DNA from 4 places in the Saccharobesus litoralis genome. Region 3 is predicted to be linked to each of the others. Evidence: predicted binding sites of a transcription regulator. Region 3 holds the regulator's gene; each other region holds the start of a gene.
What was found. Region 3 encodes sigma-54, which starts transcription at its own class of promoters, with help from an activator protein. Its sites were predicted from a motif close to GTTGGCACGNNNNTNGNNT; they were not measured.

Region 1: C2869_RS22680 (FimV/HubP family polar landmark protein) is a predicted target of sigma-54. The motif match lies at 1,419-1,437, and genes of this name have one in related genera.
Region 2: C2869_RS14265 (FlgO family outer membrane protein) is a predicted target of sigma-54. The motif match lies at 1,877-1,895, and genes of this name have one in related genera.
Region 4: C2869_RS08680 (TorF family putative porin) is a predicted target of sigma-54. The motif match lies at 1,961-1,979, and genes of this name have one in related genera.

The regions. Positions count from the first base shown of each region.
Region 1 covers NZ_CP026604.1:3,834,148-3,837,334, forward strand. The annotation lists gene lpxK (tetraacyldisaccharide 4'-kinase) at 1-380, shown strand, start outside; gene C2869_RS13820 (Trm112 family protein) at 370-558, shown strand; gene kdsB (3-deoxy-manno-octulosonate cytidylyltransferase) at 560-1,318, shown strand; gene C2869_RS22680 (FimV/HubP family polar landmark protein) at 1,567-3,187, shown strand, end outside.
Region 2 covers NZ_CP026604.1:3,936,671-3,939,857, reverse strand. The annotation lists gene C2869_RS14275 (FlgO family outer membrane protein) at 1-704, opposite strand, end outside; gene C2869_RS14270 (LPP20 family lipoprotein) at 704-1,186, opposite strand; gene C2869_RS14265 (FlgO family outer membrane protein) at 1,186-1,833, opposite strand; gene C2869_RS14260 (flagella assembly protein FlgT) at 1,941-3,187, shown strand, end outside.
Region 3 covers NZ_CP026604.1:5,395,949-5,399,135, forward strand. The annotation lists gene lptA (lipopolysaccharide transport periplasmic protein LptA) at 1-181, shown strand, start outside; gene lptB (LPS export ABC transporter ATP-binding protein) at 178-903, shown strand; gene C2869_RS20625 (RNA polymerase factor sigma-54) at 950-2,434, shown strand; gene hpf (ribosome hibernation promoting factor) at 2,462-2,749, shown strand; gene ptsN (PTS IIA-like nitrogen regulatory protein PtsN) at 2,758-3,187, shown strand, end outside.
Region 4 covers NZ_CP026604.1:2,477,639-2,480,825, forward strand. The annotation lists gene C2869_RS08675 (TorF family putative porin) at 126-845, opposite strand; gene C2869_RS08680 (TorF family putative porin) at 1,198-1,899, opposite strand; gene rpe (ribulose-phosphate 3-epimerase) at 2,147-2,824, shown strand; gene C2869_RS08690 (S8 family serine peptidase) at 2,882-3,187, shown strand, end outside.

The DNA of each region.
Region 1 (3,187 bases), 1.6 Mb from region 3:
AGCAACGTAGCCAAGCGCTAATGATTTCTGCTGATGAACCTCGTAATATGTTGGAACCTGAATTATCTTATGATAAATCAGCGTCGTGTAATGCGGTTTGCGCTATCGGTAACCCTCAACGGTTCTACAATAGCCTGGCACAGTGCGACATTCAAATTGGCGATAGCAAGGAATTTATCGATCATCACCAGTTTACAGAAGCTGATTTTCATTTTACGCATCAACGCCCTGTTATTATGACCGAAAAAGATGCAGTAAAATGTCGTCATTTTGCCAAACAACACTTTTGGTTTCTGCCGATTGAAGCTAAGGTTAACCCCATATTTAAGAACAATTTAATTAACCAATTAACTGAATTAAAAACCAAATATGACATTTGATAAAAAATTATTAGAAATATTAGCTTGTCCAGTTTGCAAAGGTAAATTGGAATACGATGCTGATAAAAATGAGTTAGTCAGTAAAGCTGTTAATTTGGCTTATCCGGTTTTAGATGGCATTCCCGTGTTAATTGAAAGTGAAGCCCGCCAACTTTCGCTAGAAGAAAAGGAAAAATAGTATGGGTTATAGCATTGTTATTCCAGCTCGCTATGGCTCGACTCGTTTTCCAGGAAAACCATTAGCCGACATTAACGGTAAACCTATGATCCAGCGGGTTTATGAAAAGTGTCAAACAACGAATGCTGAACAAATAGTGGTTGCAACTGATGATGCACGTATCGCAGATGTAGTTAAGCAGTTTGGTGGACAAGTGTGTATGACAGCAGCCACTCACGAGTCAGGCACCGAGCGTATTGCAGAAGTCATTGACAAAATGGCAATTGCGCAAGATCAGGTTATCGTTAATGTACAAGGGGATGAACCTTTTATTCCCGCGGCAATCGTGGCTCAAGTTGCTGAAAATTTAGTGGCACGCCCACAAATTAATATGGCAACCTTAGCTGTAAAAATAGATGACGTAGAAGAAGCTTTTAATCCGAATGCAGTTAAAGTGTTAACTAATAAGGATGGGCTGGCTCTATATTTTAGCCGAGCAACGATCCCATACGATCGTAGTCGATTTTTAAATAATGATGCGCCTCAAGAAATCGGTGACTATTATTTACGTCATTTAGGTATTTATGCCTATCGCGCTGGCTTTGTTAAGCAATATGTTAGTTGGCAGCCTAGTGCATTGGAACAAATAGAGAGTTTAGAGCAATTACGCGTATTGTGGTACGGTGAAGCCATTCATGTCGATATTGCCCATGAGACACCGCCGCCGGGTATAGATACACCGCAAGATTTAGTTAATGCAATCAATAAAGGTTACATTTAAAGGGTCTTTGACTATCAGCGTTGAAAAAACTACCATTTTTGACGATAAGTTCGGTCCTGCTTGATTTATAGCATCTTTATATAAATTGGGTATAGTACGAGCTGGAACGGTGTTTGCTTAACCATCGAAAAGAGCAATAATTAGGTGATTGAAGGCGTATTTTATTCATTTAGGTAAATAAAGACCGCTTTCATGACAAACATTTGACGAAGTTAGGATAATAACGCGTCAGTTTCAGGATTCAAAACATGCGCTTGATAAGACGAATTTTGGTTTTCTGTACATTAGTGACAGTGATCAATTCGCCATTCATTTCTACTGGTAATTTCTTTGTTGCGGATGCTCATGCAGAAGGTATGCGTATTCGTGGCGACAAAGCAACCGATAATGGTTTAAGTGGAAAAACCTATGGCCCTGTATTAGCTACCGATACCTTATGGCGGATAGCAGAAAAAGTGCGGCCAGATACCAGTGTATCCACTTATCAAGTGATGGTAGCTATTTATCAAGCTAACCCAAATGCCTTTTTAGAGAACAACCTAAATCATATTCGTACGGGTTCTATTCTCGATATTCCCACCACGTCGGCAATGCGTAAGGTTAATCGCACTGCGGCGCGCAATAAATCCGATTTAGACGATGAAATATGGGCGGAGAAAAACCGCCGTATTCAGGCAGCAAAAGCGTCACCTGCGGAAAGAAAACGCCAAACGAATGCTAAACAAGCAGATGTCGAAGCCGCGAAGAAAAAACTGGAAAATGAAATTCAGTCTTTGCGTGAAGAGCAATTAAAAACCTATCAAATGATGCGCGAGCAATATGCGGCATCGATTGAGAACACCCAATTATTGATGCAAGAAAACGAAAGGTTGCGTAACCGTTTAGCATCAGTTGATGAAGAAGTGAGAAGCCTTAAACAGGAGCTCAGCCCTGATAGTGAAATGCGTCAACAAATTTCCGAGCTTGTCGAACGCAAAGATGAAGAAGTTGCCAAGGAACGTATAGAGCAAGAAGAAGCCGCAAACAATCCGCTTAATTCACTAATGGCAACTATTAGCTCGAATCCTCTCTATATCGCTTTAGCAGCGACTATTCCAGGTGGGTTAGTATTAGGTTTGATTGCTTGGTTTGTTTTCCGTAAGAAAAAACCAAAAGAAGAAGAGCCTATATTTGATAACAAACCGGCTACAGAAGCACCAGTGATGGAAGAGCCGGATTTAGACTTGTCGGATATGCAAACCAGTGACGATGATTTGCTGTTAGGGGATGAGCTTGATGATCAATTAGTACCAGATGAAGACACAATTCAGTTAGACGATGACGATGATGATTTACTGACCGATTCACTCGATGACGATTTAGACGACATTCTGGTTTATGAAGAAGATGACGACGATCTGCTGAGTGTACCTGATGAAGCACTGGATGAAGACGATGATAGCTTGATCGATCAATCCGATATTGATGACTTACTCGACTCAGGCTCAGAAGATGTAGCCGATGATGATATTGATGCGTTATTAGATAGTGCTGGAGAAGACGAAAGCTCTCCACAAGAATTGTCGCAAGATGAGCTAGATGAACTGCTTAGTGGAAACGATTTAAGTGACGACGATGATGATGATCTTGATTCTATCGTTGGACAAGATGATATTGATGCATTGTTATCGGGTGATGACGATTCAGTCGAAGATTTACTGGAAGGTGCAGACGATGACGGTGCAGGCAGTGGCGATTTAGATCAAGATGATCTTGATGCTTTACTTGATGAAGAGCTTTCTGGTGATAACCAACTTATTGACGAAGACGGTGTTGATGATGACATTGATCTTGGTGATTTCTTAGAAGAAGAACAAGACCTACCAAAAG
Region 2 (3,187 bases), 1.5 Mb from region 3:
ATGCCATCTTTTTTACTAAAGTGGCGTATTTGTTCTGTTGCAGAATGAGGAATAAAGCCTTGAGCACTCGCCACTACAGCGCGAGATTCAATACCCACCACGCGTGCATGCACTTCAATACCTTGTGATTTTAATGTGTAAGTTCCCATTAAAACATATTCAATTGGGTGCCATTGTCGTAATTCATCAATGTCACGACTTAAGCCAAAATCACCCGTTTCAGTTACACGGATGGTACCGGTTGATTTGTAATCAATTACCGATAAACCCAGCTGTTGTGCTTCATGTAAAAAATTCTCAGCTAAATGCAGACCGATTAAATCAGTCTCTTCTAAATTTGAATCCACAGGCACAAAACTCGCAACAGCAATTGGTGTTTGCTCTGTCACGTAACGCATGTTTTTAATCAGTTTAATCGCTAGCGCTTCTACGTAATCACTAATCCGTAAATTAGCTTCACTAGAAATATTACTGTGATACTGAGTTAAATACTGATGAGGATCACGCGCCCAATGCCCCATTAGCTGTGCATCTTTATGGCCTGCAAACGCTTCAGAGCGAATTAATCGGTTTTCAGCTTGGATCTGCTGCAAGCTTTTAGGCTGTACATTTTTATTTATCGGAAACACCTGATCCGTTAATTGACAGCCTGAAACAATGGAAGCAACCGCCATTGCAACCGCAGTTTTAGCTAAGTTTTTCATTATAAATACCTCGCTTTAATGGCTTTTGATTGTCCATTAGTGAAAGCTCCTATACGGTAAATATCTCGTAAATTGAGCTCTAATTCTGTCACGTATATACCATCTAACTGATAAGTTTTAACAATACGCGCGCCTTTAATTACCCCACGTACTGACGTTTTAATACTTTCATTGCCTAATACTAAATCAGCAATGCGCGTATCACCGGTTAACTTATGGCCATATACTTTTTCTGTTAATTCTCGATAGGCATCCAGTTTAGAAGCCTTAATCGCTTTGATCATTTTAGTGGATTTATCTTGCCCCAACTGGGTTTGAATTGGCGCATAACCAGTTGCTGTTACAACGTAATCTTCTTCAGGCAAAATATACTGCCATTCGCTGTGTTTATTGACATTAATTCTTGACGATTCACAGGCGGTTAAAAGCACTGCAAGCACCAGCAAAATAAAGGCATTTTTAACCATCGATAAAACCCTCATTAATATGTCCTACGTCGCTCGCCTTTGTGATGTAAAAATCCATCACGCAGCCCGATATTGTCTTCTGTCCAAAACACATTGCTAGGCACAAAACCTTGAGCAGCAGATACCACTTGCTGCTCACTGAATTTAATTAATTTAACGTTAACTACCGCACCGCGTTCATGCTCAGTTAATGTGCCAGATAAAATATAACGGGCATCAACACGACTTTTTAACTCGCTTTTATTGCGGCTCCATATTTTATCGCCTTGCTCATTCACTTTAACCTGTTCCATTAGTTTGTGATCGACCACAGCAAACCCTCGCTTGGTTAATTCATACACAAAGCCTTCTTCCAATTGTCCACCTAAACTGGCTAGCGGATGGCCTGATTCTGGATTATTTAAACGTGTTTTTTGATCAACAAAATTGGTGACTAAAATTTTACCTGCCAATTTATTAGCACTTAAATTGAGTAATAACTCATCAGCCAACATATAGGTATAAGCTTTAACTGACAATTCGCTTATAGGCGCCGCATAATAATTTTCTGCCGAATGCTCGGGTGGCTTAGGCATCTGATAACTGTGTGTATTGGTAAAAGTACAGGCAGACAAAATCGCTGCTACGCCTGTTACAAACCAACACTTAATTAACCGCGTCATAAATTTGTCCTGTATCGGCAAAAGTCGCTTTCTTAACTCAGATAAGCATATTTTGTTCCAATAATGCCATTTACTATTAAATTAAGCAGCTAACCTAGATATTTGGCATGAATTTGGCACTATTTCCATTAACAGGACAAATATCAGTAATGAACACCATTATGTTCAACTTTTTGACAGTGACTAAAAGAGCTCGCTCATTTATGCAAAATTTAAGGTTTGATCTTCGGCTTATTAATACCGCAATTAGCCACATAGCTTGCCTAGTGACTTGTCTGCTGGCCATAACTTTACCCAGCAAGGTTTACGCCACTTGGTACGAGTCTACCGGCTCGGCTCATATCAAACGCGGCAACACACAATTAGCCCGACAAGACGCAGTGCGCTCCGCTGTCAAAGACGCATTACTATTTGCCGGTGCCACTGTGCAAAGTGCGCAGCAAGTGACAAATGGTTTACTCACCCAAGATAGCTTTGAAGTGCGCGCCAGCGGCTCGGTAAACGACATACAAATTCTTAATGAATACGTGGAAGACGGCAAAATTTTCGTTAACCTACGGGCCGATATTTTTGCCGATGAGCGGCAATGTTTTACCTCTCAGTATCGCAAATCCGTCGCGTTGTTACCGGTACAGTTGCAACATGCTAGCCATGCTAAAGTCGGTGCGGTTTATGAGTTTCCTAAAGTGCTTACTGAAAAACTGTTCAAACGCTTAAGTTCAGCCACAACTCAAGTTGATATAAGAGTGCTGGCTAACAACCGCTTGAATGTTGTTGAAAACAAATCAACAAATCGGGTTTATTCAGCTCGACACGAACTAGCAGAAGTCGCTAATCAAACCGATAGCCAATATATTGTTGCGGGTATCATACGTGATATGACAATGACAGAAGAGCCAACCACCAGTAGTTGGAATGGTTTATTCAAATCGACTGCTGAGCGCTATTTTGATCTGGAATTGCGCCTTTACAACGGTTACACAGGTGAAAAAATACAAAGCCTAGAATACGTTATGCAAGCCCAATGGCCCTTTGATAACCGCCGTACAGTTGACCCAACCAGTCGACGTTTTTGGGATTCAGATTATGGCCAAGCCGTACAAGAACAGATAGTAAAAATGACAGGCGAGTTAGACTCTGTACTGAAATGCCAAGCCGCCAACGCAAAAATATTGCAGGCCGCGCCCGATTCCATTCGTATAAACTTAGGAAAAGACAACGGCCTGCAAGTCGGCGACAAATTCAAAGTTATGCATCATGCCAGCTTTACCGACAAACAAGGCATAGTGCGTCCGCATTTTGTGATCAGTCCTTACGACATTGTGATCACTGATGTATTTCACCAAACAGCAGT
Region 3 (3,187 bases):
TAACTTAACAACCCAAGTTTTAGTGTTAATTGGCCAAGCACAAATAAACCAAGCGGATAGCATGATTAACGGTGACCGAATTGAATACGATGTGGCTAAACGCCAACTCATCGCATCTTCCGACAAAGCCTCTGAATCGAGGGTTCGCGTTGTGTTAACTCCGGTAGCAAAAGAAAAATGACCAAACTCGTCGCTAAAAATTTAGCCAAAAGATATAAAGCTAGACAAGTCGTACAAAGCGTATCACTTGAAGTAAATTCTGGACAAATTGTCGGGCTACTTGGCCCTAACGGCGCAGGAAAAACAACCACTTTCTACATGATTGTGGGGTTAGTCGCTGCTGATAGCGGAGAAGTATCGCTAGACGACAAAGATATGACTCACTTCCCAATGCATGAAAGGGCAAGATTAGGGGTTGGCTATTTACCGCAAGATTCATCTATTTTTAGAAAATTGACCGTGCGTCAGAACATAATGGCTATTTTAGAAACAAACAAAGCACTAAATAGCCAACAAAGAGAAAATAAACTTGCAGAATTACTACAAGAGTTTCATATTGAACACATAGTCGATAGTTTAGGAATGAGTTTATCGGGTGGAGAAAGACGTCGCGTAGAAATTGCCCGAGCTTTAGCTGCAGACCCTAAATTTATCCTATTAGATGAACCTTTTGCTGGTGTTGATCCTATTTCAGTACTCGATATAAAAAGGATTATTACCCATTTAAAAGACAGAGGTATTGGCGTATTAATTACCGATCATAACGTAAGAGAAACGCTAGATGTTTGCGAAACAGCCTATATTGTTAGCCAAGGTAATCTCATTGCCTCTGGCAAACCGGAAAGTGTGTTAGCAAATAAACAAGTGAGAGAAGTGTATCTTGGCGAACAGTTTACACTTTAATGATGGTAAGCCAGCCTGTAACCGTGGCCAATAAACCGATTAGATAATGAAACAATCGTTACAATTAAAATTTAGCCAACAACTGACCATGACACCTCAGTTGCAACAAGCCATTCGCTTGCTGCAATTGTCGACCTTGGATTTACAACAAGAAATTCAAGATGCGATGGATGCTAATCCTCTGCTTGAACATGAAGAACAAGATAGTTTTGACAGCAACGAAAGCTTAGATTCAATCAAGGAGCCAGAATCTAACCTGCTAAATGGCTATGACGACACGCCAGAGCCTATTGCCGATACCAAACAAGAACTAGAGCGGACAGAAATTCCAGACCAATTAGTCACAGATACCACTTGGGATGACCATCTATCCCAGGGTGCCAGCCCAGCAGCTAAAAGCTCAAGTTATTCTGTTGCAGACGATACAATTTACCAAGGCGAAACCACTGAAACGATCCGTGACCACTTGTATTGGCAAATGGACCTGACCCCATTCTCACCAACCGATCAGGCAATTGCCACCGCAATTATCGATGCGGTAGACGACAGCGGTTATTTAACCGTTAGCGCTGAAGATATATTAGAGAGTATGGGCGATGACGAAGTTGAGCTAGACGAAGTTGAGGCTGTACTGAAACGCATTCAGTTATTTGATCCTATTGGTGTTGCGTCAAGAACCGCGCAAGAATGCTTACTGGTACAACTCAATCAATTTAGCCCAGAGACGCCTTGGCTTAAAGAAACTAAACAAATCATAGCCAATCATATCGACTTACTTGCCAATCGAGATTATCGAACCTTAAGCCGAAAAAGCCGGTTGAAAGAAGATCAACTGCGGGAAGTGATGAAACTCATTCATTCACTCAACCCTCGCCCTGGCAATGCAGTCATCGCGGAGGAAGCACAGTATATTGTCCCGGATGTTTCAGTGCGCAAAGAAAAAGATTCATGGATTGTTGAGCTAAATCCGGAAAGTGTGCCTAAACTTAAAGTAAACCAAGAATATGCTGCATTAAGTCGCACTGCGAAAAATTCAGCGGACACTCAATTTATTCGTTCTCATATGCAAGATGCAAAGTGGTTTATTAAAAGTTTGGAAAGCCGTAACGATACTTTACTCAAGGTCGCAAACTGCATTGTTGAACACCAACAAGGCTTTTTTGAGTATGGTGATGAAGCCATGAAGCCTATGGTGTTAAACGATATTGCCGAAGCAGTTGAAATGCATGAGTCGACAATTTCACGTGTGACTACACAAAAATACATGCACACGCCGCGCGGTATTTTTGAACTAAAATATTTCTTTTCCAGCCATGTCAGCACTGAGAATGGCGGCGAATGTTCATCTACCGCTATTCGCGCATTGATTAAAAAATTAGTAGCCGCTGAAAACCCAGCTAAACCGCTAAGTGACAGTAAAATCACCGACCTGTTAGCTGAACAAGGTATTCAAGTCGCTCGCCGTACCATAGCTAAGTACCGAGAAGCTTTGTCGATTCCACCATCAAACCAACGTAAGAGCCTACTTTAGGGCTCGCAACCATAGAAGGAAAAGCCTATGCAAATCAACTTAACTGGCCGCCATGTAGAAGTGACCGAGGCTTTAAAAACGTATGTCGACACAAAGTTTGCAAAACTAGAGCGACATTTTGATCATATAAACAATGTATATGTTATCCTAAGCGTGGAAAAGTTAGTGCAAAAAGCGGAAGCGACTTTGCATATTAACGGCGGAGAGATATTTGCCACGTCCGATCACCAGGATATGTATGCAGCGCTTGATTCATTAATTGACAAGCTCGACAGGCAAGTAATCAAACATAAAGAAAAATTAAAGAGTCATTAATCTGCTCAATGGAAATTGAACAACTAATCACTCCGGACTGCGTATTTTGCGCAGTTCCGGCTAAAAGCAAAAAAAGAATCCTTCAAGTTATTAGCCAATATGCGGCTAAACAGCTAGGGCAAACTGAAATACAAGAACAAGACATACTTGATGCCTTGCTAGCACGTGAAAAACTCGGCAGCACAGGTATAGGTCAAGGTATTGCCTTACCTCATGGTCGTCTTAATTGTAATAAAAGTTTAGCTTTGTTGTTAACCTCAGACGAAGCCATTGACTATGACGCGATAGACAATGCCCCAGTCAAAGTTTTCTTCGCATTACTTGCCCCTGAGTCTGAATGCCAAGACCACTTAAAGTCACTAGCACTAATAGCCGAAAAACTATCTGATAAAACTGTACTTAAAAGTGTGAAAAACGCTATAACCAATCAAGAGTTAT
Region 4 (3,187 bases), 2.7 Mb from region 3:
TGAAAAATTTTGGAATTAAGGTACTCGAACTCGGTGAGTAATCTTAGAACAATAGCGTAACAAGCAATAGATACAAAAATGCCTGCATAAAGCAGGCATTTATTATCAATATTAACCTAAGTTAATTATTTGAATTTTTTAGCTAAACCAGAAAGGTCGAAATCCATACCGTATGAAAGGTAAACTAAGAACCCGTCATCACCTGAATTTTTAGTCGCTTTAGAAAGGCCTAAAGTAAAGTTTTGTTTTGAAGCTGAAACACCGATATTGCTCCAACTACCACCAGCATCTTTTTGGTAAGTGCCAACGTGAGCTGCATATTCAACATCTTTAAAGAAGCCTGATGCTGGAATTGAGAAGCTATAGTCAGCTGATAAATAATAATCGTCAGCAAAACCAGCTCCACCTTCAGAGTCAACACCAATAGCAAGACCAACAGTTAATGCTTCCAATTCTTTGAAAGATACTGAACCGTACAGCTCACTAAAGTCTAAGCCATCTTCGTTGCTAAAACCTTCAAGATAAACATACTCAATATAACCAACATCGTATGTTAACGCAGCTGTTTCACCAGCATAACCTACATACCAATCAAATTCGTAGTCAAATTTGTCACCATAATCAACAGTAGACATCCAAACACCAGCGTAGCCGCCAGATTTGTGTGCATAGTCTAATCCGCCTTGGATCGCGAAACCGTCGTCAGATTGTGTTTGACCACGCCATAAGTAGTTAGTAGTTACAGCTGCATTTGCGCTTAGGCCTTCTACTGCCATAGCTTGAGTTGAAGTAAAACCTGCTGATGCAAGAGCAACGATGGCTGCAATTTTTGTTAATTTCATCATTATTCTCCCCATACCTTAGAATATGAAAGTTAATTTTCCGTATTACCGCTTGTTTTTATTTAAGCAATTTACTTAGTACAAGGTGTACTAAGTTGATGAAGCAATTATTACAAAGCTGTTTCTTGCGAATTAACAATTGAATCGCCTATAACATATTGCTAATCAAGGGATAATTCAAGTGATCTACTTCACCAATATAGAGTTTTTACACTTTTTTAGGGCAAATGACTGCCGCTCACCAAAATGGGGCGAAGAAGGAATAAGGGATTGATTTTTGGGTATAAAAAAACGCCCACCTGAGTGAGCGTTATTTAAAATAGAGGTTTGCAGTATAGACTGCAATAAGGCTATTTTATAGTTCGAAGTCTAATGCGTAAGAAACGTAAACTTTTAAGTCGTCATCGATGCCATTGTCATCAGATGCCATTTTAGATGCGCCAAATGTGAAACTATCTTTAGAGATAGAAACACCTAAATCGATTTGTGAATCTTCGCCAACGAAATCACCGTCGTACATACCGGCATGAAAAGCTAATTCAGCACCGTTACCCACTTCAACTGCGTAATCAGCTGATAGGTAAATAGAGTCGCCAAAGTCTGCACCGTCGGCGTCAGCTAACACAGCGAAGCCTAAAGATAAATCACCAAGTGAATAACTTAAATAAATCTCACTGAAATCTGGATTGTTACCGATAGCCGCATCATTCGCGTCTGGGTAAGCAAAGTATACAAAACCTACGTCTAGGTCACCTACACTGTAGCCGAAATACAAGTCTAATTCAGTTTCCATTTCGCCATCAACAGGGTTGCCATTTGAGTCTTCACCCATACCCCAAGTTGCATTTGAGGCCCAAGTACCAGCATAAAAACCAGACTCGTGAGAGTAGTCAATACCACCTGAAATAGCTGCATCACCACCGGTTTGCTCCATACCACGCCATAAGTAGTTTGAAGTGGCCGCGACGTTAGCTGAAAGTTCTGCTACAGCGTGAGTTGATGTAAAACTTGCAGATGCGATTGCAACGATAGCTGCGATTTTAGTTAATTTCATTATTTCTCCCCATAAATAATATGAAATTCAAATAGTTATAAATTGCTTATTAGCATAAGAGCCATAGCAGGCAATGTGCCAATAAGTTATATTAAATCGTGTCTTTTATTTTTTTTGTTTAATTATCATGGGTTTACGATGTTTAACTTGTCATGAGCATTAAAACCAAAGACAATGTTGTTAGTTAATTCAGTTTATCGCGCTGGGCTATTTTGGTGCTTGGTGCTCATTTATGGTGCAAGTGATGACAATGCCTAAAATTCAAATTTCCCCTTCTATTTTGTCTGCCGATCTCGCTCGCTTGGGTGATGATGTAAAAGCGGTGTTAGACGCAGGCGCAGATGTTATTCATTTTGATGTAATGGATAATCACTATGTACCTAATTTAACCTTTGGCCCAGCCATTCTGACCGCATTGCGCGACTATGGCATTACCGCGCCAATTGATGTGCACCTTATGGTTGAGCCGGTTGACGATTTAATTAGTCAATTTGCTGATGCCGGCGCTAATATGATTAGCTTTCATCCCGAGGCGAGCCAACATGTCCACCGTTCATTACAGCTAATTAAGCAGCGCGGTATTCAAGCCGGTTTAGTACTTAACCCAGGTACACCATTATCTGTGTTAGATGAAGTTTTACACGAGCTCGACTTTGTTTTAATTATGTCGGTTAACCCTGGGTTTGGTGGTCAACAATTTATCCCGCATTCACTTGATAAAATTAAACGCCTACAGCAATTAATTAATGAAAAGGAACTTAATTGTTATATTTGTGTCGATGGAGGAGTGAAAACTGACAATATTGCTGAGATCACAGCCGCTGGCGCTAGCTATTTTGTAGCGGGTTCAGCTATTTTTAATGCTGATGATTATCAACAAGCGATCAGCACTATGCGTGATAATGCCGAGCAAGCTTTGTCATCATAAAACTCGCAATAAAAAAATAACCACAATCCTTAAGATTGCGCTAACTGGAATGTCAGCATGAAAAAAATAGTTAACAATGTACTGGCTGCCGCTTTGATGTCGTTGATGGCATCAAGCTATGCCGCGACCGATTTAATTGTACAGTGGAACAGCCAGCTACAAAAAGTTCCGGATAAAAGCTGGTTAGTCGATGGGGTTGCCACAGAAGTTAAATTACTTGCGCCAGCTAATGGTCGAGCGGTTAAATTTTTAAAGCTGACAGTTAGTGACGATGAGCAAGTTGAAAAGGTTATTTTTCAACTACGCAAAACCCCAGCGGTTATCTCAGTCGAAAAAGACCAAGCAGTTAAGGCGCAAGTGGCA